DNA from 4 places in the Shewanella aegiceratis genome. Region 4 is predicted to be linked to each of the others. Evidence: predicted binding sites of a transcription regulator. Region 4 holds the regulator's gene; each other region holds the start of a gene.
The links. The regulator sigma-54, encoded in region 4, starts transcription at its own class of promoters, with help from an activator protein. The targets are predictions, from matches to a motif close to GTTGGCACGNNNNTNGNNT.

Region 1: K0H80_RS10950 (YccF domain-containing protein) is a predicted target of sigma-54. The motif match lies at 3,099-3,117, and genes of this name have one in related genera.
Region 2: K0H80_RS02170 (TorF family putative porin) is a predicted target of sigma-54. The motif match lies at 5,509-5,527, and genes of this name have one in related genera.
Region 3: flgF (flagellar basal-body rod protein FlgF) is a predicted target of sigma-54. The motif match lies at 4,479-4,497, and genes of this name have one in related genera.

Annotation. Positions count from the first base shown of each region.
Region 1 covers NZ_CP080416.1:2,446,481-2,453,853, reverse strand. The annotation lists gene K0H80_RS10975 (LysR family transcriptional regulator) at 1-6, shown strand, start outside; gene K0H80_RS10970 (hypothetical protein) at 95-439, opposite strand; gene K0H80_RS10965 (DUF6508 domain-containing protein) at 795-1,172, shown strand; gene K0H80_RS10960 (PGPGW domain-containing protein) at 1,309-1,536, opposite strand; gene K0H80_RS10955 (substrate-binding periplasmic protein) at 1,757-2,533, shown strand; gene K0H80_RS10950 (YccF domain-containing protein) at 2,621-3,028, opposite strand; gene K0H80_RS10945 (1-aminocyclopropane-1-carboxylate deaminase/D-cysteine desulfhydrase) at 3,259-4,185, shown strand; gene K0H80_RS10940 (hypothetical protein) at 4,335-4,508, opposite strand; gene K0H80_RS10935 (mechanosensitive ion channel family protein) at 4,999-6,612, shown strand; gene K0H80_RS10930 (chemotaxis protein CheV) at 6,721-7,373, shown strand, end outside.
Region 2 covers NZ_CP080416.1:473,319-480,691, reverse strand. The annotation lists gene K0H80_RS02210 (prephenate dehydrogenase) at 1-154, shown strand, start outside; gene K0H80_RS02205 (bifunctional diguanylate cyclase/phosphodiesterase) at 280-2,052, shown strand; gene K0H80_RS02200 (DUF3016 domain-containing protein) at 2,067-2,588, opposite strand; gene K0H80_RS02195 (hypothetical protein) at 2,836-3,147, shown strand; gene K0H80_RS02190 (hypothetical protein) at 3,330-3,629, shown strand; gene K0H80_RS02185 (DUF4240 domain-containing protein) at 3,651-4,160, opposite strand; gene K0H80_RS02180 (hypothetical protein) at 4,426-4,836, shown strand; gene K0H80_RS02175 (HU family DNA-binding protein) at 5,091-5,363, shown strand; gene K0H80_RS02170 (TorF family putative porin) at 5,603-6,295, shown strand; gene K0H80_RS02165 (hypothetical protein) at 6,624-6,797, shown strand; gene K0H80_RS02160 (HlyD family secretion protein) at 7,028-7,373, shown strand, end outside.
Region 3 covers NZ_CP080416.1:1,505,157-1,512,529, reverse strand. The annotation lists gene flgJ (flagellar assembly peptidoglycan hydrolase FlgJ) at 12-1,037, opposite strand; gene K0H80_RS06725 (flagellar basal body P-ring protein FlgI) at 1,087-2,178, opposite strand; gene flgH (flagellar basal body L-ring protein FlgH) at 2,190-2,864, opposite strand; gene flgG (flagellar basal-body rod protein FlgG) at 2,889-3,677, opposite strand; gene flgF (flagellar basal-body rod protein FlgF) at 3,688-4,431, opposite strand; gene flgE (flagellar hook protein FlgE) at 4,631-5,992, opposite strand; gene flgD (flagellar hook assembly protein FlgD) at 6,056-6,838, opposite strand; gene flgC (flagellar basal body rod protein FlgC) at 6,849-7,268, opposite strand; gene flgB (flagellar basal body rod protein FlgB) at 7,271-7,373, opposite strand, start outside.
Region 4 covers NZ_CP080416.1:3,883,826-3,891,198, forward strand. The annotation lists gene K0H80_RS16855 (KpsF/GutQ family sugar-phosphate isomerase) at 1-576, shown strand, start outside; gene kdsC (3-deoxy-manno-octulosonate-8-phosphatase KdsC) at 578-1,129, shown strand; gene lptC (LPS export ABC transporter periplasmic protein LptC) at 1,126-1,683, shown strand; gene lptA (lipopolysaccharide transport periplasmic protein LptA) at 1,670-2,215, shown strand; gene lptB (LPS export ABC transporter ATP-binding protein) at 2,212-2,943, shown strand; gene K0H80_RS16880 (RNA polymerase factor sigma-54) at 3,078-4,565, shown strand; gene hpf (ribosome hibernation promoting factor) at 4,596-4,883, shown strand; gene ptsN (PTS IIA-like nitrogen regulatory protein PtsN) at 4,886-5,329, shown strand; gene rapZ (RNase adapter RapZ) at 5,326-6,174, shown strand; gene K0H80_RS16900 (HPr family phosphocarrier protein) at 6,167-6,442, shown strand; gene mgtE (magnesium transporter) at 6,543-7,373, shown strand, end outside.

The DNA.
Region 1 (7,373 bases), 1.4 Mb from region 4:
CGTTAAAGCCGATATTTTTAGATCAAAAAAGCGAGCCGTTAAGCTCGCTTTTCTATATGGCTAGTCTTAATTGAAAGCTAGTCGCTAATAATAGCTAGTCGTTAATAATGTCTAGGATACGACGTGTCTTGTCGTGCAGCTTAATAAAGGTGCCATCGACATCTATGGTGATGTTGCCGTCACGGTCGATAGGCACATGGATCTTGCCGCGATCATAATAGTCATCAGACAGGTAATCGCCCTTGTGCAGTTTCTTCTGCCAGCCCGGTGGTAGCGGCTCGCCGCGGGCCACCTTCTTCTGCAATCCTGGTGGCAGGCTCTTTTCGTTATGGGCCTTGGCACCATGTTCATGCTTATCGTTTTTAGCCAGGGTTAGCGGTGAAAAACCGATAGACAGTCCCAGTAGGATAAGGCTAACGCCTGTGGTGTATTTCTTCATCTGAATTCTCCAGCGCAATCATTGCGTTCTCAGCTAGCATATGGTCTCGCCCTGTTAATGTCCAGCCAGTCAGGACCTTAGCCATGTTCAGCTTGTATTCAGCATCTTCTCATTAACCTGGAGTTAAGTCATTGATAAAGCGCCGGGCGCACCAGGCTATTAGCCTCCTAGATAAGCTGTGGTACGGAGTATGCAAATTCTCTAGGTAAGGGGCTTAGCGAATGTCTTCTTTTTAAGACTCAGCAAGCTTTTTATGAGATGTGAAGTCAGGTAAACGCCTAGAAAGTAAGGCGAAAGGCGTTAGGGCAATGGGGGCCGCTAAGGGCAACCAGTCCTTGGGACTAAGGAGTGCGATATGAAAAGTGTAATATCTTTGCAGATAGCAAATCTCTACTCTCAATATGCCACGCAGTTTGCCCGTGGCGATCAGGCCAGCAGTCAGCTGACGATGCAGGGCTTTGTCGAGCAGCTTGCTCAGCAGGGACTGTTACTCGATACCCTCAACTGGCAGGAGTGGTACCAAAATGCTCATCTGGTCGATAAGCCAGATTATATCCGCGAGGCGAGCTTTTATCAGTGCCGCTTACTGTTAACCGCCATGAGCCGCTTGGAGCGCTTCAGCCGAGGCGTATTGGAAAATATGCGCAGGCAAGGGGTGTTGCTGGCGATTCTGGAGCGGCTCAACGTATTGACTCATAAGAGCTGCGGGCGCGACCTCTTCGCGCTGGCCTAACTCTTTGTGCTGACCTTGCTTTTTGTTGGTTTGCCACCCTTTATTGGGCTAAGGCGCCTTAGCGCCCAAGTCATCATTGGTGGGGAATAAGCACTATTGGCGGGAAATAGCGCTAATGGTGGCAAATAGCCGCATATTAGCGGCTGTAACGCCAATCGCGCAACTTGGCGTCAAGCCAGGCGGCGCTGCGGGTCATCTGTTTCTGGCTCTTCTTTAGCCAGCCTCTGGCCCAGTGGTACTCCAGGCTTAATACGGCAAGTCCTATGGGGAGCAGTAACCAGGCCGGGCCAGGCAAGATAACCAGCGCCAACCCGAGTAGACAAAGTGCGCCGCCGATGACGGTGATCAAGGTTTTTCTCAGCATAAATACCTCATTTGACCTTCTCTCCTATACTTGTTTTGCATCATCTTGTTTATCCATGCCAGTGAAAATGTGTAACAAAAGGACATCTATGGTGCGATGGAGTGCGGCGAAACAGTGATTCGGGGGAAGGGTATTGATGAGACTAAGCGGCTTTAACTTAAGCATAAAAAGAGCTAATAGGCAGTCCTTGCTCTCTACGTCGCTATTGCCAGCACCGCTAATGCCAGTAAAGCTATGGCCAGCAAGGCTACGACGCTTCCATTTACTGCTTGTCTCCATCTTCATTTCTACCTTGTTGTGTGTTGCTTCAGCCCCGAAGGCCGAGACACTCAAGCTTTCCTCTTTAAATTGGCCACCCTATTCGGGGCCGACGCTGAAGGATGGCGGCGCCTGTGTGGTGGTGGCCAGAGCCGCACTTGCCGCTATGGGTCATGAGCTTCAGGTGGACTATTTCCCCTGGAGCCGCACTGTGCGAGTGGTGACCCGTGATGACTCCGGCTATCAGGGCTATTTCCCCGAGTATCATCACCCAACCGATAAATTCATCTTCTCCGACTCCATGGGACAGAGTCCCCTGGGGATCTTGGAGCAGAGCCAGCACCCCATTACCTGGTCGCGGGTGCAGGACCTCAATGCCTACACCTTGGGCGTGGTCAGAGACTATGTGAACACCCAGGCGCTCGATGAGATGATTGCCATCGGCGCCCAACCGGTAGAGCTGGTGAGCTCAGATGAACACAATATCCGCAAGGTCGCCACAGGAAGGGTTCAGGGCGCCGTCATGGATCTCTATGTTTATCAGTTTCTCATCGAGCAGCCACACCTGAGCGAACTCAAGACTAGGCTGCAATTTAATAAGCAGTTACTGGAGTCGAAACAGCTCTATATCGCCTTTAGAAACACCCCAGAGGGGCGCAGGTGGCGAGAGATCTATAACGCTGGCCTGGCCCGTATCCAAGTCGAGCAGCTCCTCGAAGATTACCTGCAAAGCCTCTAGTTCGTCGTACGGTAGTAATCCTGATTCGCTTCTGCTGTCGAGGTTCGCGAACTCCCCTCCAGCCCCTAAATCAAGCCTTTAAGGTTTTTAAGCCTTTGCCGTGATCGTCTGCCCTATAGGGGTCAGGCTCAGCAGTGCCAGTTTTAGATGCTGAATACCAAAAGGGATCCCTATGATGGTGATGAAACAGGCCAGCGCGTGGGTGATATGACCGATGGCAAGCCAGATCCCGAAGAGCAGGAACCAGATGATGTTACCTACCATGCCGAGCGGGCCTGTGCCGATATCATCGACCCCTTGCAGCGCGCGGCGATTAACGTTTTGCTGACCAAAGGGCCAGAAGGCCATCTCACCGATAACGAAACAGGCACGGCCGAAGGGGATGCCTATGATGCTGATAAAACAGAGTAGGCCAGCCAGCCACCAGGCCAGCCCCATCACGAAGCCGCCTAAAATAAACCATGCAATATTAAAGATTAAGCGCAGTAGTGCCATGAAGAGCTCCTTGTTGCAGTGCTTTTATTGTTGTTAAGGCATTGGCCTTAAATTAGATCTACTTCGGAATAAGCGAAAAGCATGCCATATTATATCTGTATGTTTTTATTGGTTATTGTGCTGGTGTGATTCTGGGGTTATTGACATAATATGCCAAAAGTCGGTCAAATTACGCATTTGCCGTTAAAGGGTGTACACTCTGGCGCGTCATTTCATTCAGGCCCGATAACATGAAGCTTAGCCACACGCCCGTAGAGGCTGTCTGCCTTGGGGAGCACAAGGTCTATGTGAAGCGCGACGATCTGCTGCATCCCGAGTTTTCCGGTAATAAGGCGCGTAAGTTCGCCTATTTTCTCGAGAACGACTTTCCCACTGTTAGGCAACTGATTGGCTATGGCTCGCCCCAGGCCAACTCCCTCTATTCGCTTTCGGCCCTGGCTAAGCTCAAGGGGTGGCAGCTGGATTTCTACGTGGACCATCTCCCCGGTTATCTGACGGAGCATCCCTGCGGCAACTACCTGGCCGCGTTAAATAACGGCGCTAACATAATAGATCTCTCAAGAAAGACGGATCGAGATGGATTGGATAGCGAAGCCTATATCAGGCAAAGGGTGTTAACGGGCAGTGATGAGCAGCTGTTTGTGCCAGAAGGCGGGCGCTGTGCCTTTGCCGAGCCAGGTGTGGCCCAGCTCGCCCGCGAGATAGCCAGCTGGAAAAACGCGCAGCCACTTAACGAGTTAGTGGTGTTCCTGCCATCCGGCACAGGTACCACGGCGCTCTATTTGCAAAAACAGTTCCTAGCTATAGATCCCTGCATCAGCGTCATGACCTGCGCCGTGGTGGGGGGCGATGAGTATCTTAAGAAGCAATTTTTAGAACTTGAGCAAGACGAAGCGCTGCATCCTCAGATTATCCCGGCTGCCAAGCGCTACCACTTTGGTAAGCTGTACCCTGAGTTTTACCAGATGTGGCATGAACTCGAGTCGACGGGGATAGCGTTTGAGTTGCTCTACGATCCTCTTGGCTGGCTCTGCCTTAAGCAGCTGTGGCAACAGGGGTTAGCTGCGCCCGTGCTCTATCTGCACCAAGGGGGCTTGCTGGGTAATCAATCTATGCTGCCTAGGTATAGGCGTAAGTTTGGTGAGCTAGAGAGATAAATGCCATTTGGCCAGGTCGGTACCTGTGAAAGGGGTACAACCTGAGCCAAATGTTACCTGCTGAGTCGTTGACGAATGGGGTCAATCCTACTTGTTGCCTGGGCAACCTTCGATACGTGTGAGAGGAGGTGTATCGAATAGCGTGGGGGTTATTTATTGCTTGAGAGCAACCATTTCATAAATTGCAGGGCGTCGGTACGCTTAGCAAAAGTTTGTTTGTTTTTTCCTAGGCTATCGGTAAATGCGATAGAGGATTTGTTGACTGAAATTGAGTCCACCGGGAAGTTTACCGTGATCTCATGACCGTTAACTTTGTACGACATAGGCCATACTCCTTATTACTATAACTGCCTTGTGGCAGTAAAAATTTAACAAATAATAGATCCTTAGCTGTTGCGAAAGATGAATTAAATCCTTTCTGAGACTACCCAGCCTAATTTAAATAATCAAGTGATCTGCCTCGCTAAAGCCGTTGCTTGGGCCCTAAACGGGGGCTTTTCACCGGATTGGACACAGTAAATCATCAATAAATGACAATAGTGTGACGAGATAACTGCGAGTTGTTGAAGCGATGACTATGCGATGATTTAGAGTCTAGCGATGCAAAACTTGAAGGCAGAAAACTTAAAGCAGGGTACTGCAGAAGGAACGCATTATAATCTCGGCGGCGTACTTGTCAATATTTAATCAATTCTGTCGATTTGACCAGGCCCATGGCGATGAAAAGGCCCGTTCCTGCTTCGCTTTCTACTGTGCAATTTAGGAATAAATGCTAATATTTCTAGGCGCTTGTTAACAATTAAGGGGACTGGGATGCGCTTTGTTGTTTGGCAGTTTATGTTGGTGATGAGTTTTTTTGTTGGCAGTGCCTGGAGCGCGGCGCCAAATAGTCTGGTGGGGGCCTTAAGTGATGCCGCCGCCGACAGTGGTCAGAGCCAATTTGTGCGCTCGGTTGAGCACTTCGATTATCAGGATAGCCTGCAGCGTGATACCCCAAGGGGCACGGTAGAAGGTTTTATGGCGGCGGTTTATGAGCAGGATTATGAGAAGGCGGCAGAATATCTGGATCTGCGTTACCTGCCCGAGGGGATGTCGGCCAACGAAGGCGCCGAATATGCCAAACAGCTGCAGCTGATCATAGAGCGTAATCTCTGGCTCGACCTGGGACAGCTTAACGATACTCCACTTGGACAGGATAACGATCAGCTTCCCGCCTATCGGGATCTCTTCGGCCGGGTCGCCTTGCAGAGCGATCAGATAGCCCTCTATCTACAGCGGGTGCCCAGCGAAGGCGGCACCATCTGGAAGGTCTCTAACGCTACCGTCGCCAAGGTGCCTCAGCTCTATCAAAACCTGGGCTATGGGCCTGTGGCCGAGTGGTTTGTCAATCATATTCCCGAGGGGCGCTGGTTTAACGTCAACCTGTGGGAGTGGACCCTGCTGCTGGCGTATCTGATCACCGCATTTCTGGTGATGGTGCCCATTACCTGGATCATCAAGCGCGTGATCTTGCTAACTCAATATGAGCTTAAAGAAGAACTGGCCTATATCGTCGCCGGGCCATTGCGTTTGCTGGCGGCCGTGTTACTGGTCAGAGCCTGGGTGTCTCATAGCAGCATCTCTCCGGCGGCAATCGAGATGATAGACACGGGATTCTTGTTAGTGTCGGCCATCATCTGGTTTGGCTGGAGCGCCATGGGGATCTTCCAGCAGGGTCTGAAGAAGCGTTGGAAAGAGCAGGGCAAAGATCAGGCCGCCTCTCTGCTCCGGCCGCTGACCAATTTCCTGCGGGTGATCTTCGTGATCATGGCGGTGCTGTTATGGCTAGAACACTTAGGCTTCAACGCCAGCGCCATCATCGCCGGCATGGGGATAGGGGGCATCGCCATCGCGCTCGCCTCCAAGCAGTCGATTGAGAATTTTATCGGCACCATCACCCTCTATTCGGCGGCGCCGATTAAGGTGGGTAATCTGTGTAAGTTTGGTAGCATCAGCGGCACGGTCGAGGAGATAGGCCTGCGCTGCACTCAGATCCGCACCCTGGACAGGACGCTTATCCATGTGCCTAACGCTAAGTTGGTGGAGATGGAGATCGAAAACATCTCCCAGCGCGAGAAGATCCGTTTCAAGGCGGATATTCGTCTCGATTATGCGGTGACCACCTCAGAGCAGCTCAAGGCGATTGTCGCCGAGATAAAAGCCATGCTCGAAGAGCATGAGCTGGTGCTCAAAGAGCCCCTCAGGGTCACCTTTAAGGGCTTCGGTCTCCATGGTCTACAGGTTAATGTGCTGGCCTATATCGGCACCAAGAGTTTTCCCACCTTTCAGTTGGCATCGGAAGAGTTACATTTAAAAATCATGGATATAGTGGTGAAGAATGGCTCTCGCATCGTGCCGGTGGCACCGGTTGCCCTGAATAATGGATAAATGTTAAAGCTGTGATCTCTGGGTCTTGATGTCGGCTCGAAATCCGGGGATCATGGCTATAATTAATGGCGTATCGCGTCCATCACATCATGACGTAGTGAGAATTGTATGGCTAAAGTGCTAGAGAGTGTCGATCAGCGTACCCAGTTGGTTGGCGAAAACCGTCTCGAGCTGTTGCTGTTTCGTATCAATGCGACGCAGCTGTTTGCGATCAATGTGTTTAAGGTCAAAGAGGTGGTTAAGCTGCCAAAGCTGAGCGCCTTGCCAGGTAGCCATCCTAGCATCAAGGGGGTCGCCAACATTCGTGGCACCTCGATTCCCGTCATCGATCTTCGTGCCGCCATCGGTTTTCAGCCCATGAACAGCGACCAGGAAGCGAACCTTATCATCACCGAATATAACCGTAGCGTGCAGGGCTTCATGGTGGGCAAGGTCGACCATATCATTAATATGACCTGGAGTGACATCATGCCGCCGCCCAAGAGCACCGGCAGTCACAACTATCTGACCGCCATCACTAAGGTGGAGGTGGATGGCGCGACCCGTCTGGTCTCCATTATCGATGTGGAGAAGGTGCTAGCGGAAATCGTGCACTATGATATCGCCATCTCGGAAGGGGTGTTAGATGAGGCCTTGGTGGATAAGATGATAGGGCGCAAGATCTTGATCGCCGATGATTCGGCTACCGCCCGCCGCCAGGTGAAAGACACGCTCGCCCCGCTGGGTATCGAGGTGATAGAGACTTCGGATGGCCTGCAGGC
Region 2 (7,373 bases), 1.1 Mb from region 4:
CAACCGCTTCGGCCCCTATGTACAGGAGCTGGCCGACGAGATGACCAAGCTGCCAAGCCAAGGCGATGGTCTGGCCCCGGCGCTGGAGAGTTTCGTGCGTAAGCTAGGAGTGCTGCTACAGACCCTGCAGGCATTTAAGAGCCAGGCCAAGTAACTAATCACCTAAGTAACTAAAGTAACTACGCAACTGAATGAGCGGGTAAGCTCATACTTTAGTGTCATATTGCTGTCATGGCCTGGCCATAGAATCGCCCTACTTTTCGTACGAGGCGGACCTAGATGACAGCAATCGACCTGAGCAGTGAACTGGATAAGATCATCGAGAATGAGAAGATCCACGTGCTGTTTCAGCCCATCTTCAACATCAATAGCCAGCGGCTACATGGCTTCGAGGCCCTGAGCCGGGGGCCCGAGCATAGCGCCCTCTTCTCTCCCGTGCCCCTGTTTCAGACCGCGGCCCACGAGGGACGCCTATCCGAGCTTGAAGAGATCTGCCGTCGTCACTCCATCAGACAATTCGACGCCCGCGAGTTGCCGGGCAAGCTGTTTATCAACATCTCCCCCAAGGCCCTGCTGGAACCCAGCCACGCCAAGGGACTCACCCTCAGCCTGGTGCAGGAGCTGGGACTGTCGCCGGATCAGATAGTAATAGAGCTGTCGGAGCAATATCCCGCCGACGATATCGATCTCCTGAAGGAGTGTCTCAACCACTACCGCAGCCAGGGGTTTCTGACCGCCATCGACGATCTCGGCACCGGCTATTCAGGGTTAAGGCTCTGGTCCGAACTGGCACCAGACTATGTCAAGATAGACCGCCACTTCATCCACCAAATCGACCAATCGCCGGTGAAGCAGGAGTTTGTCCGCTCCATCATAGATCTCTGCCAGAGCCTCAGCTGTAAGGTGATTGCGGAAGGGATCGAGACACCAGCTGAACTGGCGTTACTGACTCAGCTAGGCATAGTCTATTGTCAGGGCTACCTACTGGGCCGCCCCCAAACGCAACCGACACAGACCCTAACGGAACTGGCGCCCCAGGAGACCAAGCAGCGACAGACCCGTTACGCCGAATCGGCCGAAAGCCTGTCGACCCGCACCATATGCGTGACACCCGAGACCAAGCTCAAGGCCCTGAGCGCCCGCTTCGTGCGCTCGCCGCACCTGCAGGTAGTCGCCATCGTCGATGCCGAGCAGAAGCCACTTGGAATCGTCGACAGGGCGCAGTTGATGGAGCTGTTCAGCACCCCCTATGGCCGCGCACTGCACGAGAACAGCCCTGTTTTAGAGGTAATGAACGACAAGGTGCTGAAGGTGCCGGCCTGCATGCCGATCTCCGAGGTAAGTCAGTGCCTGACCGCAGAGCACGGCACGGTTGCACAACATTTCGTGGTGATGCGCGAGCAACAACTGTTAGGAATAGGCCACACCAAAGATCTGCTGCAACAGATCACCGAGCAGCGCATCAAGATGGCTCGTCACGCCAACCCCTTAAGCGGTCTTCCTGGCAACATCCCCATACAGGAGGAGCTGCAGCGCCTGCGCCAACAGGGCCGCGCCTTCTATCTGGCCTACTTCGACCTATGCCACTTCAAGCCCTACAACGACATCTATGGCTTCTGCCGTGGCGATGAGGTGATCCAATCTTTGGCGCTACGCCTGCAGCAGCAACTGAGTAGCGAGCATTTTGTCGGCCATGTGGGCGGCGATGATTTTGTGGTGATAGGCACAAGCCAGGCGATCGTCGATGAGTGTCGCCGCCTACTGCTCAGCTTTAACCAAGACAGAGAAGCCTTCTATAGCCCGGACGACTGGCTGGCCCAGTGCGTGATGGCCGAAGACAGACAGGGCCAGAGGGTGGCTCACCCCTTGATCAGTTTGTGTGTCGGCCTGCTGCCCCCCGAGGTGACGCGCTTTTGCGACGAACAGGGGCTATCGGCCTATAGCGCGGCGGCAAAAAAACAGGCCAAAGCCGCATTGAATGGCTTTAGCCTGTTTACGCCCGCGCCCAACGACGCGGCAATTGCCATGTATCGGCCGCTCAAGTTCGCCTGAGAGGCCCAGCAGCCTTAGAGTTTGGGCTGCACCGTCTTCTTCAGCCAATCGCTCAGCATCTTAGACTCGTGTCTCAGGGGCTTGTCGTTCATCACGCCTGTGGTGTGCATGAAGCTCATGTCTCTGAGCTTCTCGTCACCGGCGATCACCACTTGGTCACCGTCGAGCACCTGGTAACTAAAGGTCATTTGCGGCGGATAGATATCTTTGATCACACGGATATCGTTAGGGGTCGCGCCAAAGGTGGGGCGCACATCACCGGCCAGATCCACATCTGTCACCACCAGCTCCAGCTTCTGATTCGGCTTAAGCGTCTTCTCGGCGGCCTTGTTGAGGTTCTTGGTCAGAGTGTCGAACACACGCAGCTCATAGCGAGACTGAATGTCGCTCACCGCCTTCACATCACGGTAGCTGTCGACATCCTGCCAGGTGATCTTAACCACCCCGGCCTCTGTGACTGGATTCTCTTTGGCTTCTTCGGCGGCAAGGTTAAGTGACACCAGTGCTCCCACCAAGAGTAGAGATTGAAACTTCATATTATGCCTCCTTAATCGCCCAAGCTTGGGACACCTACTGAGTCTAGCGACTGCATTGAGTGTACAAAAGCTAACCTGAATATAGGCTTAATGCAAAATCCTGGCGAATCTTTTCGCCATCATTTACTTATTGGACAAGCGCAATTAACCCTTTTCTCCCCAGCCCACAGTTTTTGGCAGCCTTTGTATCAATTTGCTTCGAGCCTGGGGTAGACTCACAGGGCAAGGGAATCAACTAAGGTAAATCATGCAAAATCGATCTTCTCTGCTGTTCGTCGTCATCCTCTTTTCGTTGCTGGCCGGCGCCCTCTATTGGATCACTTTAGAGGAGGAGACCCAGCAGGCCCCAGAAACCTGGTCGGCCTTCGTCTATGCCCATGGCTACAACTCGGGCCGCTACAAGAAAACCGACGACTTCGAGGATTACCAAAGCTGTAAGGCCTTCGCCACCGAGCAGGCCAAGGAGCTTGGCGATGTCTTATGGGAGTGTGGCCTCAGGTGTCGCTTCGATAACAGCCGTCAGGGCTTTCAGTGCGAGACCATGCAGAATCAGGAGTGAGTCAGCCGCCTTTCATCGCTCATCGAGCCAATTTTACTTGTTCGTTTTTTATTCAGCTTCTGTTCAAGCTATTGCCATTAACATAGGTATCAATGAAACGGCAGCAGCACTCGGGCCGCAGCAAACACAGCCCCAGATGCCGACAACAGATTGAATTTAAGACACCGACAGGAGCTATGACAATGAGCAAGCTAACCCACAAAAGATTCTCAGGTAGATTCGCCCTATTGGCCTCGCTAATCCTTGGTTTCGCCTTTATCTCAGGCGCCAACGCCAGTGAGCTTAGCGACAGCGAACGCGCCGCGGTAGAACAACACTTCCAGATTCTGGATCAGCAGCAAGAAGCGAGCGATAACCAGACGCTCGACGGCTTCCAGGCCGATCTCGACAGTCAGCTGGAACAGGCCGAAGAGGAGTTTATGGAAGGTGCCTGCGCCGAGCATGAACTAACCTTCGATAGCGATAGCCAGGTCTGCTACTAGAACAGGCTTAGTAAGGACTCGCTAGAAAGGAAATAACTGAAACAGCTGAGGGTAAGTCGCCTTCAGCTGTTTTTTCTTGGGCGAAAACTTCTTGCCCTGAGGCGTCGCCTGCCCAGAAGGCACAAAGGGCAGCTCCTCGCCGGTGCGATCTTCATAGATCTGCCCCGCGATCAGATCGTAATCCTCCACGAAGGGATAGGCATAGCCATCTTTCTCCGGCCAGGCCGGCAGCTCGGCCAAGGCATCCGGGTTAAGCAGTATTTGCTCGAACCACTCCTGCCCTAGGGAGATCAGAAAGGCGCGAAATTCGGCAAAGCCATATTCGCTGTCACACCCGGTCACTATGTAGGCGGCGCCCCACAGCGACCAGAGGTAAGATCGGCGCATCTGCTGCGAGAAGAACTTATCGAAGGCCGCCAAGTCTTGGTTGTCGAGTTCGTTCAGCTTCCCCTTAAGCTCTACCGCCAGGCTCTCCTGATCTTGCTCTGGCTTGCTGCGGGTGACTAACTGCCAAAATTCATTCTCGTTCATGCTCTTCTCATACCAAACGTGGTTTATGGTTAACGATTGCCTTCATATTTACTCCTGCCCTGCGTATCTTGACTCACTTGTACCAAACGACAGGCCAAACAGAGGCCACATCTTACCCTAAGCCAGCCCGGCTGGCAGCATGGCATTTGCAATTTAGCCAAAGCAATAGACATTTAGGTAAAGCATTAGACATATAAGCAAAGCGTTGGACTAAATCGCGCCATTTTTCTACACTGCGGGGCAAATCATTCACCCAAGAGCCAAGATGAACCGACCAAGTCCCAGCATACTGCTACTGATCGCCCTCTATATTGTTATCGCCATCCTCGCTGGCTGGCGCGCCCTGGACAGCCAGACCCTAGATCTCTTTACCCTGGGCGTGATCCCTGTGCTCATCGGCCTCATCGCCCGCACCAGCTGGGCAAGCCTGGTGCTGAAGATCTATATCGGCATACAGACCCTGGGCTTCACGGCACTGGGTGCCACGGCGGTGATCGCCTATCAGATCACCCCGGAGGACGTTAAGGTGGTGGTGCGCGGTCAGGAGCTGCCTATCTGGGCCATCGCCCTAGTTGTCACCGCACTGCTGAGTTTCCAGTGGTATATGGCCTTCTCTAAGGGGCTAAAACAGTATCTGCCGCAGGCGGCTCAAACCAGCGACGAGACCAAGGCTTAATCCCTCTATCGGGGAGGTTTACATCCCATCTCCTCCCCAGCCCTTATCTGACAGGCCTTCGTGCCAATTCAGTCAAATCCAGGCCGCTTTCCTCTGTCACAGGGTTAAATTTTTACTGAATTTGACTGAAAGCACCCTTTGAGCGCATAAAACCGCTTTCATTATAGGGATGCTTGTGGCATGTTAAGTCCAGCAATTGCAAGTATCTAATGTAATTGGTATTACTAAATCTACGGAAAGAAGAGACTATCCAAATGAATAAAACTGAACTTGTTGCAAAAATAGCGGAAAGCGCTGAACTCACTAAAGCTGAAGCTGCTCGCGCCTTAAAGTCTTTCGAAGAAACGGTAGCGGAAGCGATGAAGAACGGCGAAAAAATCTCTATTGTAGGTTTTGGTTCTTTCGAAACCACTAGCCGTGCAGCACGTACAGGCCGCAACCCACAGACGGGCAAAGAAATTCAGATCCCAGCGGCTGTAGTACCTAAGTTTAAAGCCGGTAAGACGCTAAAAGACAGCGTAAACTAAATCGGTATTTAATCCGTCGAAAAAACCTCCTCCATGGAGGTTTTTTTATGCACCCTCCTAGTGCATCCTCTGCCTCATTTTTAACCAATTCGTTGCCTACTTCTGATGCAAATAATATAAATACTTGAAAAATAACAGATAAATATTTGGCACGCTCTTCGCTATAGCTTGTACGCGGCCTGACAATACTCATAACAACAGGCAGGGCCGCTCCCATAGACCAATAAGAAGGAATGAGTATGAAACAAGCATTGCGAACCCTAAGCCTACTCGCGGGCACCTTGATGGTTGCCCTACCGGCCAGCGCTAGCGTCACGGGCAACATAGGCGCAACCTCCAACTACTTGTGGCGCGGTGCCACACAGACGGGAGACGCGCCCGCGGTTCAAGGCGGCATAGACTTCGAACACGACAGCGGTCTCTACCTCGGAACCTGGGCGTCTAATGTGGATTTCGGCGACGACACCAGTTACGAGATCGACTTCTACGGCGGCTATGCCGGCAGCATAGGGGAAGACTTTGGTTATGACATCAGCTACCTCTACTACGCCTACCCAGACAGCGATTCGAGCATAGACTTCGGTGAAGTCACCCTGGCCCTGAGCTGGAAGTGGTTCAGCATCGGCTATTCAAAGGTGGTCAATGCCGGCAGCGACGTGGCATCGGATCCTTTCGATGAGAAAGATCTCAGCTATATCAACGCAGGCGTCAGCTTCCCACTGTCGGAGACACTGTCTATCTCGGCCCACTATGGCTACTCCAGTGGTGATGTCGTCAACGCCTGGTTCGATACCGACAACTATGCCGACTACTCTTTGTCTCTGGATAAGGAAACCGACTTCGGTACCATCTCCTTCCTGGTCAGCGATACCGACCTCGAGGGTGACGATCCTAAAGTGGTCGTTGGCTACAGCTATAGTTTCGATTTGTGATCTAAATTTAAATGAGTTGCCACTAAATTAGCTGGCAACTCACTATTACTCTAAAAATATTTCAATTAAAAACAATCAATTAAAAACACTTCACCCGTCTATTCGCTCGCATTTTGTCTAAATCAACGACAAATACAATAGTGTTAACTCGATCAAACAAAAATCGAAAATCCCCTGCTATTTTTCTCATTAGCGCTCGCTAATGTGCTCACACCTTAGGACGCTAAACTAGCTAACGCTTTGACTCAGTTAACTTTATGTTAAAGCGGCTCAGTGCTAAGCGGCACCAAATGAGTGCACAAGCACTTTATTTGACGAGGATTTCACTATGGCTCAGTTACTCGATGTTATTCCGAACGATGCTGAAATCGAAGCGATCACAGCCCCCAAAAACCCTAAGGCGGCCTGTGAGCTGCAACACAGACGCGAAGTCAAACGTCGCCTGGAAGAGTTACTCGAAGAGGCGGCACTCAAACGCGCCATGGGGGGAGATTTCTACTAACCCCAGACTCCTTTGCCTCCTTCGCGCGACCACTGCATGGGGCCAGGCTCCATGCAGACGTTTGCTCTCGACCTTGAGCATAAGCCTTGAGTACATCAAGGATATAGCACTCAAATTCAGGACTCAAAGATTCCCCTTCTACCCAGGTTAAATTGGTGTAAGATTAAATTCAGCACATAACTTATTGATAGTCATAATTCTTCCAAGCGGTTTGTCTGCAAGAGGTCACCATGACGCTGAGTAAATCCTTACGCCTTCTCGCCCCGCTACTCCTGCTGCTTAGCGGCTGTCAGGGCGCCGAACCTCCCCAGGCCCTGGGCACACTGGAACGCGACCGGGTACTGCTGCGCGCCACCACCTCAGAGATCATCACGGCACTGCCCAAACGCGAGGGCAGCCAGGTCACCGAAGGCGAGTTGCTGCTACAGTTCGACACCCGCAAGCAAACCGCTCGTGTCGCCAACGCCCAGGCTCAGTGGCAGAAGGCCCAGGCCTATCTCCTTAGGCTCACCAATGGCGAGCGCCCCGAAGATATCGCCAGTGCCCAGGCTAATCTGGAGCGCGCCACCGCCGCCA
Region 3 (7,373 bases), 2.1 Mb from region 4:
CTCTCCACTTGTCACTTGCCAATGGCTGCGCCAAGCTGTTTGTTTACCGTCTGGGCGACTGTCTGAGTTACCGTCTGCATCACCTTGAGCACCTTGTCGGCGTAATCAGGGTCTGTGGCATAACCGGCATCCTGCAGGCCACGGATAAAGGCGGCAGGGTTGGCGGCCTTGTCCATCGCCTCTTGATAACGAGCGCCTTCGGAAATGAAAGAGACGAAATCGTCAAAACTTTGTTTGATATCTTGATACACCCTGAAATCGGCGCGTTGCTTCACCGCAACCCCATGTTCAAATTCCAGGGTACTTACGCCGGCACGCTCGCCTTCCCAACGGCGATCGGCCTTGATGTTAAATAAGTTATTGCTGGGCTGACCGTCTGCGCGGCGCACCATCTTCTGTCCCCACCCCGTCTCGAGTGCCGACTGGGCAATCAATACCTCGGGGCGAGTGCCCAGGGCCTTAGCCGCCTGTTCGGCATGGGGATAGACAGCCTTGACGAACGCCTCACGGCTCTCGAACCCCTTATTAGTCAAAGCTATTGGCGCCTGAGACGGCAAGACCTTGCCGCTCACTAGCTCATCGAATATCCGCGGCAAGGGCTTATCACCGCTCGATACCTTGCTTTGAACTTCAGCTAGAGCCAGAGATTGCCTATCAACTTGTTGCGCACTATTAGCAACCGGACTCACCATGCCGCCCCGCAGCACGGAAGCCGGCGTCATCTGACTGGTCTGCGGTGAGAGCTGCTGCACCATGAGATCCGCAAGGCCCAGCATCCCCTTGTCCGACAGATTGACTGACATCTGCTGGTCATGCATCTGCTCATAAAACTTGGTGTACTGGCTGTTCATGGGGCTGTCTGACTCAAACACCGCATTGGCATCGCGCATGCTTTTCATCAGCATCTGCACGAAGATGCCCTCAAACTGCTGCGCCACCTCTTTGAGCGCCGCCTTGTCATCTTTTTGCGCCTTGGCACGTAGGGAGTCCAGGCCCCCTATGTCCAAGAAATGCGATGCGTTTGACAGCTTATCCATGTTCTATCCCAAAGCGTCTGCGACGATGATTAGTCGTCTGCGACAAAATTTAAATGATGATAAGCTCACCATGCAAAGCACCTGCCACCTTTAACGCTTCCAGTATTGCTAACACGTCAGATGGCGCGGCGCCGACCAGATTCACCGCCCGCACCAGCTCATCGAGGGTAGTACCAGGGTTAAACAGGAACATGCGATTATCCGCTTCGGACACATCTATGGTGCTGTCGCTAGTGACCACGGTATTGCCCCCCGCCAAGGGATTAGGCTGAGACACCTGGGTCGCCTCGGCGATGGTTACCGTCAGACCGCCATGGGTCACCGCCGCCGGCAACAAGCGCACATCTTTACCCACTACTATGGTGCCGGTACGGGAATTGACGATCACCTTAGCCGACTCTGACGCAGGCTCGACTTCGATGTTTTCCAAGGTCGCCAGAAATGAGACACGCTGGGACACATCCCGCGGCGCACTCACCTGCACCGAGGCCGCATCCAGTGGACGGGCCATGCCTGGGCCTAAGAGATCATTGATGGCATCGGCGAGGCGCTTGGCCGTCGAAAAATCGGCGCGGCGCAGGTTAAAGGTCAGATGATCGCCCGTTGAAAATGGCGTCGCCACGGTGCGCTCGACGATGGCGCCATTGGGGATTCGCCCCACGGTAGGCGTATTTTGAATCACCTTAGATCCATCGAGTCCTTCGGCGCTAAAGCCGCTAACCACCATGCTGCCCTGGGCGATGGCATACACGTTGCCGTCAACCCCCTTGAGGAAGGTCTGTAGTAAGGTGCCGCCACGCAGGCTCTTGGCCTCTCCCAGGCTAGAGACGGTGACATCAAGCGTCTGACCCGGCTTGATGAAGGCCGGCATGTCGGCACTCACCGCCACCACGGCGACGTTCTTGATCTTAGGACGGAAGTTATCGGGCAGATTGATGCCGAAGTTTTTCAGCATTGTCTTGAAGGTCTGCTCGGTATAACGTGTCTTCTCGCCGGTGCCCGGCAGGCCGACCACCAGACCATAGCCGATCAGCTGGTTGCTACGCACTCCTTGTACGTTGGCGATATCTTTGATGCGCTGGGCCGAGCTGGCTGCGGAAAACACCATCAGGGCACAGGCCAATATTAATTTTATCTTCATGGCATCGCTCCTTAGAAGGGCCACCAGTCGCTCATAAAGAACTGGCTTAACCAACCCACTTTCTGCGCATCGGCAAAGGTGCCCGTGCCGCTGTATTGAATACGGGCATTGGCCACACGCTGAGAGTCTATGGTGTTGTCGGGACGGATGTCCTGCGAGCGCACTATGCCGGTCAGCCTGACAAACTCATCGCCATTATTGATGGTGATCCACTTCTCGCCGCGGATCACCAGATTGCCGTTGTTCAGCACCTGCATCACATTGGCCGAGATGCTGCCCGACAGGCTGTTGCTCTGATCGGCATCCGACTCACGCTTGGTGTTCATGCTGTCTTTGTAACGCAGGTCGATGGGCGAGCCGCTGATGGTGACATTGCCGCCGCCGGCATAAATAGGATCCAGCGTCAGATCTGAACCCTTCTTCAGTTCGTTGTTGGCGCTCTTCTTCGCCTTGGTCGACTCTTGCAGGATCACCGTAATGATGTCGCCGACCTTAAGCGCCTTGATGTCCGAATAGAGACTAGAGGCCTGGCTATCCTGATACATAGAGCCCGTGGCGGCGATCTTAGTCGGCGGCGCCTCGGGATAAACTGGTGCATAGTAAGGGTCATCGGCGATCGGCTTCTGGTTGGTTGAGGCACAGCCCACCAACGCCAGCGCAACCACTAAGACAGATGACTTAGCCATAACAAACTTAGTCATATCAAACCTCTACAAATTCTGATTGACGTAAGAGAGCATCTGGTCGACGGCCGAGATCACCTTAGAGTTCATCTCGTAGATCCGCTGACTCTCGATCAGGTTTACCAGCTCCTCGGTCACGTTAACGTTAGAAGTTTCCAGTGCGCCCTGACGAATGGCGCCCATGCCATCCAGAGAGGCGGTGCCCTGAATAGGCGTGCCGCTGGCACCGGTTTCCAGATAGAGGTTCTGCCCCATGGGATCCAAGCCGCTCGGATTGATAAAGTCTGACATGCTCAGCTGACCGACCACCTGGTTTTCCGCCGCGCCAGGGGTCTTCACCGAGACCTCCCCTTCTGCAGACACGGTAATGCTAGTCGCATCATCCGGGATGGTGATCGCCGGTTGCAGCACATAGCCAGAACCTGGGGTCACTATCTGCCCGGTATCATCTAAGGTAAATTGACCATTTCGGGTATAGGCGGTTGTGCCGTCAGGCAGCTGCACCTCGAAGAAACCCGGGCCTTCGATCATCAGATCCAGTGAGTTGTCAGTGGTAAGCATATTACCCTGGGTGAACATCTTCTGGGTCGCCACCACCTTAGTCCCCGCGCCTATGTTAAGGCCGTTGGGTAGCTTAGTATTAGAGGCGCTGATACCACCCGCCTGATTGACGGTTTGATAGAGCAGGTCTTCGAAAACGGCCCGGCTCTTCTTGTATCCAACTGTGCTCGCGTTCGCCACATTGTTGGAGATCACCGAGATATCTGTTTGCTGGGCATCTAAGCCAGTCTTACTAATCCATAACGCCGGATGCATAATCTATCTCCTAACTAATGCGCATTAATGACGAAGAGGCTTGATCCATCTCTTCGGCGGTTTTCATCATCTTGACCTGCATCTCAAACTGGCGCTGCAGATCGATTAAAGAGACCATCTCGTCGACGGCGTTGACATTGCTGCCTTCAATGGCGCCACTCTCCACCGCAACATTGGGATCGGCCGGGGCATTAACGCCAGACAATTGACGGAACAGACCATCCTCGCCACGCATCAGGTTTTGATTACCAGGGTTAACCAACTTGATACGGCCGACCTCCTCGATCACCTCAGCGGTTGAGCCGAGCGGTCTGACCGAGATGGTGCCATCCTGGGCAATCTCGACCTTTTCGATAGGAAGGGGTAACACGATGGGACCGGCATCGCCCATCACTGGGTTGCCTCTGTCGTTACGCAGCAGGCCTGAAGTATCGAAACTCAGGCTGCCAGAGCGGGTGTAGGCCTCACCGCCATCGACGGCCTGCACGGCTATCCAGCCGTCACCTTTCACCGCGATGTCGAGATCTCGTCCCGTGGTCTTTATCGGACCGGCGGCAAAGTTGGCCGACGGGTTCTCTGTCATCGAAAACACCCGTGTCGGCAACCCTTCGCCAAAGGCCTGCATAGATCTGGCCTGTTCCAGATCCGACTTAAAGCCGTCGGTATTGGCATTGGCAAGGTTGTTGGCACGCACTGCCAGCGAATTCATATTCTGCTTGGCGCCACTCATGGCGACATAGAGTAATTTATCCACTTGCTGCTCCGTCAATGTTTCAACTAAAACTGTCTAATAACAGAACAAAGCAAACATCATGCCAAGCAATGGATTTGGTTAAGCAGGTGAAATCAAGCAGATAGAAATGAAGCTAAGGAAGGAAAGGAGAAGCGGCAAGAGAAGCGGAAATGTGTTGCCGCCTGGGCAACACATTTCACTCGTCCCAATAAGCGGCAGCTTAACGGATCTGCAGTACCGTCTGCTGCAGGGTGTTGTTCACTTCCAAGGTACGCGAGTTCGCCTGGAAGTTACGCTGGGCCGAGATAAGATCCACTAGCTCAGTGGTCAGGTCGACGTTTGACTGCTCCAGCGCCGATGAGCGAATGCTACCAAAGGTGCCGCTATTGGCCTCACCCGCCAGTGCCGGACCCGAGTCCAGGCTCTCCTTCCAGGAGGTATTACCCACCTGAGTCAGGCCCTGCTCATTGGAGAAGCGCGCCAGGGCGACACGCGCCAGAGGCACGGTAGAGCCGTTACTGTAGCTGGCGTTAATCAAGCCATCGGCGCCCACTTCCACGTTAGTCAGACGACCCACTGTGGTACCGTCCTGGCTTAGCTCGGTCACCTCGAATGGCGAGGCGTATTGCGTCGGACTATTAAAGTTCAGCGTAAGCGTCTGGCTACCATCTGTACCTGGGCCCAAGACATTTGCGCCGCCAACACCGAGCGTCTCTGTGGTGATCACCGCAGGATCGCTGCCGGTATAGGCTCCTGTGTCGTTGAAGGATAAAACCGAGCCCTTCCAGCCGCTGGCGTTAACCGCTGTGCCGGTCGAGTCAGCAACGCCGTCACCCGTAGTATCACGACCATAGGTGCCCGCTGCGCCCGCCAAATCCACCTGCTTGCCGTCAACCGCATAGAAGGCCACCCAGTTACTGGTGCCAGTGTAGGCCGCCTCGGGTGGACGCACGAAATAGGTGGTCAGAATATGTGGCTCACCCAGTGAGTCGTACATGGTGACCGACGTCGAGTTGTTGTAGGTATCGGGGTCGTTCGGATTAAAGTTTGCCGGATCCAGCGTGCCCTCACCCGCGTTGAGGTTCATCTGAATACCGATATTGTCTGTCTTCTGTGGACTACCGGCAGTGTCAGGGATCTTCACCGGCTGAGTAGTTGTCAGACTCACAGAGGTGGAATTACCATCTTTGTCCACCGGGAAGGTCTGCAGGTAGTTACCGGCAGAGTTCACCAGGTAACTGTCGGCATCGACCTTAAAGGCGCCGGCGCGGGTGTAGGAGAGATCCTGCGAGCCCACTTCTGATGAGGTTACGAAGAAACCGCCGCCATTGATCGCCATATCCAGCGCGTTGCTGGTAAATTGCAGACTGCCCTGCTGGAATTGCTGCGCCACCTGAGCCGTAGTAACACCACCACCGACAGTGGTCTTGCTGTTGGCAAAGATAGAGCTGGCATACACGTCGGCGAACTCGGCGCGCGACTCTTTAAAGCCTGTGGTGTTAACGTTGGCGATGTTATTCGCCGTGGTATTGAGATCTTTTTGCGCCGCTGCGATACCACTCAATGCAATGTTAAATGACATAAATCACCTCACTAAAAATTTGTTATCTGTTCTGGACCTTACAGCCCTAACGCTCTGCTTTGTCTAGGTTTCAGACACGGCCAGAACATCACCGAGTTTGATACCGCCTATGCCTCTCAAGTTGAGAATTGCGCCGGTACTTGCCGTCCCCAGCGAAACACTCGTCACGTGAGCGTAGGTCGATACGGCTAAATCTTCACTCTTACCATCTACCTTGCCCGATGCCTTAATGGAATAGTTACCACTGGCAACGGGTTCCCCATCCTTATCCAGTCCATCCCAGGAGACATCTATATTGCCGCCGTCGCTACCATCGACGGTGAAGGTCTTCACCAGCTGCCCCTTCTCATCTTCGATTCGCACGGTTATCGACTCGATAGGCTCAGGGGTACTGATCACCCCTTTGAGCACGGGATCTTCCGCCGAAATATGCCCAGTATCCGATGGGATCAATACCTTCTGCCCCACCAGACCTGACGCCTGCAGCGCCTGGCTCGAGGTCATCACGGTATTGAGGTTGACTATCTCCTCGTTAAGCTTAGTGATGCCATCCACGGTGGAGAAAGACGCCATCTGGGCGATCATCTGATCGTTGTCCACCGGCTTAAAAGGATCCTGCATCGACAGCTGCTGACTGAGCAGGGAGAAGAAATCCTCCTGGGTCAGCTCCTGACTCTTGGCCTCAGGGATCGAGGACTCCTCTTGCAGGCGCATGCTGTCGAGAAACGGATTTCCCGTAGTCTGGGTGGTTGCCTGACTGCTCGACGCCTGAGGCGTCACCGACTTGGCGCTCTGGGTCGAACTGGTTTGCGCAACCTGAGTATTTAACGGATTAACTAGGCTCACGACTTACCCCCTAGGAATTGCCAATGCGTAAGGTTTGCTGAAGCATAGATTTTGCCGCATCGGCAACCTGTACGTTCATCTGGTAGGAACGAGAGGCCGAGATCATGTTGGCCATCTCCTCCATCACATTGACATTCGGCTTATAAATAAACCCATCGGCATCCGCTAACGGATGATCGGGTGAATACTCTTTCTGTAACGGCTTATCGCTCTCGACAATACCGGCCACCTTGACCGCCTGGCTGGTATTCTGCTGATGACTGGCCTTGGCCAGCTCGGCCTCGAAAACCGGATGGCGGGCGCGATAGGTCTTATCCACACTGCTGGAAACTGAATCGGCATTAGCGATATTACTGGCAGTGGTATTTAGCCTGACCGACTGGGCCGACATGCCAGAGCCTGCCACATTGAAGATATTAAAAAGGCTCATAATTACGTTCCTTTAAGGGCTTTTTTCAGGCCGGAAAACTTACCGTCAAGAAAACCTAACGACATCTGATACTCGAGCGCATTCTGCATAAACTCTGACTGCTCC
Region 4 (7,373 bases):
AAGCATTCTGTGGTCCATCTGTGTATCGAGGTACCGGAAGAGGCCTGCCCGCTCGGGCTTGCGCCGACTTCGAGCACCACGGCGACGCTCGTCATGGGCGATGCCCTGGCGGTGGCCCTGCTGCAGGCCAGAGGCTTCACCAAAGATGATTTTGCCCTCTCCCACCCCGGCGGTAGCCTGGGACGCAAGCTGCTGCTCAAGGTGAGCGACGTGATGCACAAGGGTGATGACTTGCCTCTGGTGGCCGAAGATATCTGTATCACTGAGGCCCTGTATGAGATCTCCAAGAAGGGGCTGGGCATGACTGGCGTAGTCAACAGCCAGGGCCTGCTGGTCGGCATCTTCACCGACGGCGATCTGCGCCGGGTGATCGACGCCGAGATCAACCTGCGCAAGACCTCCATCTCAGAGGTGATGACCCATGGCTGCGTCACCGTCAGCGAAGGCATCTTAGCCGCCCAGGCCCTCAAGGTGATGGACGAGAAAGAGATCAACGGCCTGATCGTCACCGACGAGCAGCAGAAGCCGATTGGTGCACTCAACATGCTGGACATGGTCAAGGCGGGGGTGATCTAACATGGCACATCAAGGTTTTTATGGCCCGATAACCGACGTAGTCTGGCAGAAGGCTAAACAGATCAAACTGTTAATCTGCGACGTCGACGGCGTCTTCTCCGACGGTCTGGTCTATATGAGCAACTCGGGCGACGAACTCAAGACCTTCCATACCCGCGACGGCTATGGCGTACGCTCGCTACTAACCAGCGATATTCCGGTGGCCATCATCACTGGGCGTAAGTCGCAGATAGTGGAAGATCGCATGACGGCCCTGGGTATCACCCACATCTACCAGGGCGTCGACAACAAGCTCGAGCCTTATCAGGAGCTGCTTAACCACTATAAAGTGACGCCTGAGGAAGTCGCCTATATCGGCGATGACATGGTGGATCTGCCCGTAATGGAGAAGGTGGGCCTGTCTGTGTGCGTGGCCGACGGTCATCCCTTTGTGCGCCAACACGCCGACATGGTTACCCATATCAAGGGCGGCCACGGCGCGCTGCGTGAACTGACGGATCTCATCCTGCTCAGCCAGGATAAGTTTGCCTCAGCCCACGGAATGAGCATATGAACAGAGTCACGCTGGCGATCATCGCCTTCTTCGGCACAGCACTGATCCTCTATTGGCAGGTTCAGTCGAAAAAGGGCAGCGAAGATCTGGCCCTGGATAATGTCGATCGTCCCGACTACATAGTTCGGGATCTCAAGAGCGTGCAATACAATGATGAGGGTGGCATCAACAGCCGGGTATCGGCCAGTCACATGGAGCACTACGCCGAGCGCAACCAGACCTACTTTACCCAGCCCATCTATCTGGTCTACCCCGACAACGGCGATGCCCAGTGGCGCCTGAGATCCACCAAGGGCACATTGGACAAAAATAGCGGACGGGTCACCCTGGAAAATAATGTTATCATTGATGCCATTAGCCCAGAGGAACCGATTCAGACCATAGAGACCACCTATCTGGAGCTGGATCTCAATACTATGATTATGACATCCGACAGAAGCATTCGGATCACAGGGCGTGATTTCCTCATCACGGGGGAAGGCCTATATGCCGATCTCAACGCCCAAAATATAAAACTGACGAGTCAGGTAGAAGGAACATATGAAACTAAATAGCCTTATTCTTGCGGGCCTGCTGCCCCTGGTCAGTATTGGCGCCCATGCCAAGGTAAACGACCTGCTGCAAGAGGTTAAGATCTCTGCCGCCAGCCAGGAAGCCGACATTAAGAACAACCAGATCATCTTCCACGGTCCGGTCGAGGTCACCCAAGGCTCAATCAAGATATTGGCCAGTGAACTACGCGCCTTCAGCAAAGAGAAGAACAGCGGCAAGATACTGATCGCCACCGGCAACCCGGCCACTTACTCTCAGGTGATGGAAGATGGCCGTCCCGCCTCGGCCAGCGCCAAGGAGATACGTTACGAGCTTTCCAGCCGCACCCTGACACTGATCGGCGACGCCACCCTGGAACAGGAAGGCAGCCAGGTCACGGGTTCGCAGATCCGCTACAACATAGAGCAGCAACAGCTGATCGCCGAGAGCACAGGCAAAGACAGAGTGATCACCATCATTCAGCCTGAAAACTATCAGGAACAGATCCAGCCAGAGCAGAAGCCCGAGAAGAAACCAGAACAGGAAAAACAATGACAGACCTGATCTTGAAGGCGGAGAACCTCGCCAAGAGCTATAAGAGTCGTGCCGTTGTCCAAGACGTGAGCCTCACGGTCAAGACCGGGCAGATCGTCGGCCTGCTGGGGCCAAACGGCGCCGGCAAGACCACCACCTTTTACATGGTCGTCGGCCTGGTACAGAGCGACAAGGGCCGCATCTTTATCGACGATGACGACCTGACGCTAGACCCCATGCACCTGCGCGCCCGCAAAGGCATAGGCTACCTGCCCCAGGAAGCCAGCATCTTCCGTAAGCTCTCGGTGCGAGACAACATCATGGCCGTGCTCCAGACCCGCAGCGATCTTAATAACGATGGCCGCGAAGAGGAGCTGGAACACCTGCTGGAAGAGTTTCACATCACCCATATCCGTGACAGCCACGGCATGGCGCTCTCGGGCGGTGAACGTCGCCGGGTGGAGATCGCCAGGGCGCTTGCTGCCAACCCTAAGTTTATTCTTCTCGACGAGCCGTTCGCCGGTGTCGATCCTATCTCGGTCATCGACATCAAGAAGATCATCGAGCAGCTTAAGAATCGCGGCCTGGGGGTGTTGATCACCGACCATAACGTGCGCGAAACATTAGACGTCTGCGAGAAAGCCTATATCGTCAGCCATGGTAATCTGATCGCCGAGGGCACACCCGCCGAAATCTTAGACAACCAGCAAGTACGAGCAGTGTACTTAGGTGAACAATTCAAGCTATAGTTAATCTTATAATGGGGCCACAGAGGAAATACCATGCGTTAATTGTGGCCTTAGGCACTATCCGATATATTTGTCCGGCACATATAGCCAGAGCTTTCTCATTTTATAATTAGAAACAAGGGAATAGCAGTACGATGAAAGCGTCACTTCAGCTCAAAATGGGTCAGCATCTCACCATGACGCCCCAGCTACAACAGGCCATACGTCTGTTGCAGTTGTCGTCATTAGAGTTGCAGCAGGAGATCCAGCAGGCATTAGAATCCAACCCGCTACTGGAGTTGGATGAAGAGCAGGAGAGCGCCAGCATCGAGCTGCAAGACGATAGCGTCAGCGACAGCTTCGACAACAAGTACGACGACAAGATAGAGCTGGATTCGAGCCAGGATAACTCAGGGGTCGAGACCTCAGACGCCCTGACTCAAGACTCAATGCCAGACGAGCTGCCGGTGGATACCACCTGGGATGAGGTCTACACTGCCTCGCCAAACTCAAGCTCGGGCGCCATGCGCGACGACGACATGCCTTTTCAGGGCGAGACCAGCGAAGGTCTGTATGAACACCTGGAATGGCAGAAGAACCTGACCCCTTTTTCCGATAACGACCTGGCCATCGCCACCGCCATCATCGACGCCATCGACGAGCGCGGTTACCTGACCCAGACCTGCGAAGATATTCTCGAGGCCATGGGCGACCCAGAGATCGAACTAGACGAGGTCGAGGCGGTGCTCAAACGGGTACAACACTTCGACCCTATTGGTGTGGCGGCCCGCGACCTCAGCGAATGTCTGACGATTCAGCTAGCCCAATACAGCGACGACACGCCGCACATCGCCAACGCCCGCATGCTGATCAAGGAGCACCTGGATCTCATCGCCGGACGCGACTTCCGTCTGCTGATGCGCAAAACCAAGCTCAAGGAAGATGAGCTGAGGGATGCCATAGCCCTGATCCAGACCCTGAATCCCCGTCCCGGCCTCGCCATCACCGCCAGCCGCGACGAGTACGTGATCCCGGATGTGACCGTCACCAAGAAGAAGGGACGCTGGGTAGTCGAGCTCAACCCAGACAGCATGCCCAAGATCAACGTCAACCAACAGTATGCCGCCATGGCCCGCAGCACTAAGAGTCAGGCGGATGGCCAGTTTATTCGCGGTCACCTGCAGGAAGCCAAATGGTTCCTCAAGAGCCTGGAGAGTCGCAACGAGACCCTGCTCAAGGTGACCAACTGTATCGTCGACTTCCAGCAAGGTTTCTTCGAATTTGGCGAAGAGGCGATGAAGCCCATGGTACTTAACGACATCGCCGAGGCGGTGGAGATGCATGAATCCACCATCTCGCGTGTGACCACGCAAAAATATATGCATACCCCGAGAGGGATCTTCGAGCTTAAATACTTCTTCTCCAGTCACGTCGGTACCGACGATGGCGGAGAGTGCTCTTCAACAGCAATACGTGCCTTCATTAAGAAGCTGGTTGCTGCGGAAAACCAGAAAAAGCCATTGAGCGACAGCAAGATGGCTCAACTCTTGGCCGAACAGGGTATTAAGGTGGCTAGACGCACCATTGCCAAGTATCGCGAGGCAATGCTTATACCGCCCTCGAATCAGCGCAAGAGCTTATAAAACAAACCTGGAAACTGGAGGACTATCTTTATGCAAATAAACCTGACTGGGCACCATATCGAGATCACCCAATCTCTACGAAGCTACATCGAAGAGAAATTCACAAAGCTTGAACGTCATTTCGATCAGATCAATAATGTGCACGTTGTATTAAATGTCGAAAAGTTGCAACAGAAGGTTGAGGCAAAGTTACATCTCCGTGGCGGAGAAGTGTTCGCAACATCCGAACATGCGGACATGTATGCCGCGATAGACTCCCTGATTGACAAACTCGATCGTCAGGTCATTAAACACAAAGAGAAGCTTACTAAACATTAACGATGGAACTGAGTACCATCCTGCGGCCGGAGTGCACCACCTGCGCCACTCCGGGCAGTAAGAAAAAGGTACTGGAGCTTATCAGCGACTTAGCCGCTGTCCAGTACCCCACCCTCTCCTCTCAAGAAATATTTGAAAGCCTTCTGGCTCGAGAGAAAATGGGCAGCACAGGTATAGGCAATGGTATCGCGATTCCTCACGGACGGCTGACTAACATAGATCAACCCGTGGCCGTACTGGTGAAATGTGCTGAACCAATCGCATTCGATGCCATTGACAATCAGCCCGTCGATATCCTTTTTGCGTTATTGGTGCCCGCAGATCAATGCGAGCAACATCTTAGCACCCTGGCCGCTATGGCCGAGAAGCTCAATGATAAGGCGATCATGAAGCAGCTAAGAAAGACACAAGATGAATCCGAACTCTATCAGGTGATCACCCAATGAAATTGGTTTTGGTATCCGGACGCTCAGGATCGGGAAAATCCGTCGCACTCAGGGTCCTAGAAGATCTAGGCTACTACTGTGTCGACAATCTGCCCTTGCAGATGATGGAGTCCCTGCTGGAGCAGCTCAAGGGACGCAGCGATCTCGTGGCCATCAGCGTCGATGTGCGCAACATGCCCAGCGAAGAGATCCAGCTGGAAAAACAGCTGGCCAAGCTCCCCAAAGATACCGAAATCTTAAGTTTCTTCCTGAACTCCAGCGACAATGTGCTGCTCAAGCGCTATAGCGAGACCCGCAGACTACACCCGCTGTCACGCTCTAAGGTCTCCCTCAAGGAGGCAATTCAGCTCGAGGGCAAGTTGCTCGACCCCATCGCCAAACTCGTGGATCACTATATCGACACCTCTAACCTCAACATCTATGAGTTGAGCGACAAGGTGCGCGAGATCCTGCTGGGCACGGTCGACAAGGAGCTGGTGATCAACTTCGAGTCCTTCGGCTTTAAATATGGCATGCCGACCGAAGCCGACTTCATGTTCGACGTGCGCTTCCTGCCCAATCCCCATTGGGAACCTGAGCTAAGGCCTCTGACCGGCCTGGATGAGCCAGTGCAGCAGTTTCTGAGTCAGCAGCCACTGGTCAACAAGTTCATCTGGCAGATCGAAAACCTGCTGGAAACCTGGTTGCCTCACCTGGAGCGCAACAACCGCAGCTACCTCACCATCGCCATCGGCTGCACCGGCGGCCAACACAGATCTGTCTATGTGACCGACCAGCTCGCCAAGCTGTTCAACAAGGGCAAGCATAAGGTTCAGGCGCGCCACAGAGAACTAAAGCATGACTAAGTTGGCTCGCGAGCTGACCATCTGCAACAAGTTGGGCCTGCACGCCAGAGCGGCGACCAAGCTGGCGGTGCTCGCCGCTAAGTTTGACGCCGAGGTCACCCTGATCCAGGGCGATAAACAGGCCTCCGCCGCCAGTGTACTCGGCCTCCTGATGCTCGAAACCGGCATGGGTAAAACCATCACCATCACCAGCGAAGGCAAAGATGCCCAGGCGGCCTTAGATGCCATCAGCGCCCTTATTGACGCCAAATTCGATGAGGCCGTATAATCGGCTCGCTTTGCGGTGCCCGCTTAATTTCGTCCTATACTTATCATAGACTTACAAGCCTACCACCCAAGCCGTTCAATCAACTGCCAAAGGAGGAGCTATGCCGATCGAAGTGTTAGATAGTGAAACCACAGATCAACGCCTTAATCAGCTCACTCAAGCCTTAGGCAGCGGCATGTTTGTCCATGTGCGCAGCATGCTGCACGACATGGCCGCCTCTGATATCGCCTTTATCCTGGAATCTTCGCCGCCGCGCACCCGTCAGGTGCTCTGGCAGCTAATCGATCAACAGCACACGGGGGAGATCCTCGACGAGCTGGGCGAAGAACTCAAAGATACCCTGATCACCCAGATGAGCCCCGAGCGCGTCGCCAAGGCAGCCGAAGGCATGGACACGGACGATCTGGCCTACATACTGCGTAGTCTGCCCGACAGCGTCTTCAATCAGGTGTTGCAGTCGATGACGGCGCAAGACAGAGCCAGGGTGGAGCAAGCCCTTTCCTACCCGGAAGACACTGCCGGCAGTATCATGAACACGGATACTGTCACCGTGCGCCCCGATGTCACCATAGACGTGATCCTGCGTTACCTGAGGATCCGCGGCGAGCTGCCCGATGCCACCGATACCCTCTATGTGGTGGATAAGCGCGACAGCCTGCTGGGCGGTGTGCGCATTACCGACCTGCTGACCTGCGACCCCAATGCCTCGGTGCGGGAGATCATGAACGACGATCTCGAAGGGATCCCCGTGGGTATGGATGACGGCGAAGTCGCCCAGCTGTTCGAGCGTCACGACTGGGTCTCGGCCCCCGTGGTCGAAGAGGAGACCAACCGTCTGCTGGGGCGTATCACCATCGATGATATCGTCGACGTGATCCGTGAAGATGCCGAACACTCCATGATGGGGATGGCGGGGATGGACGACGACACA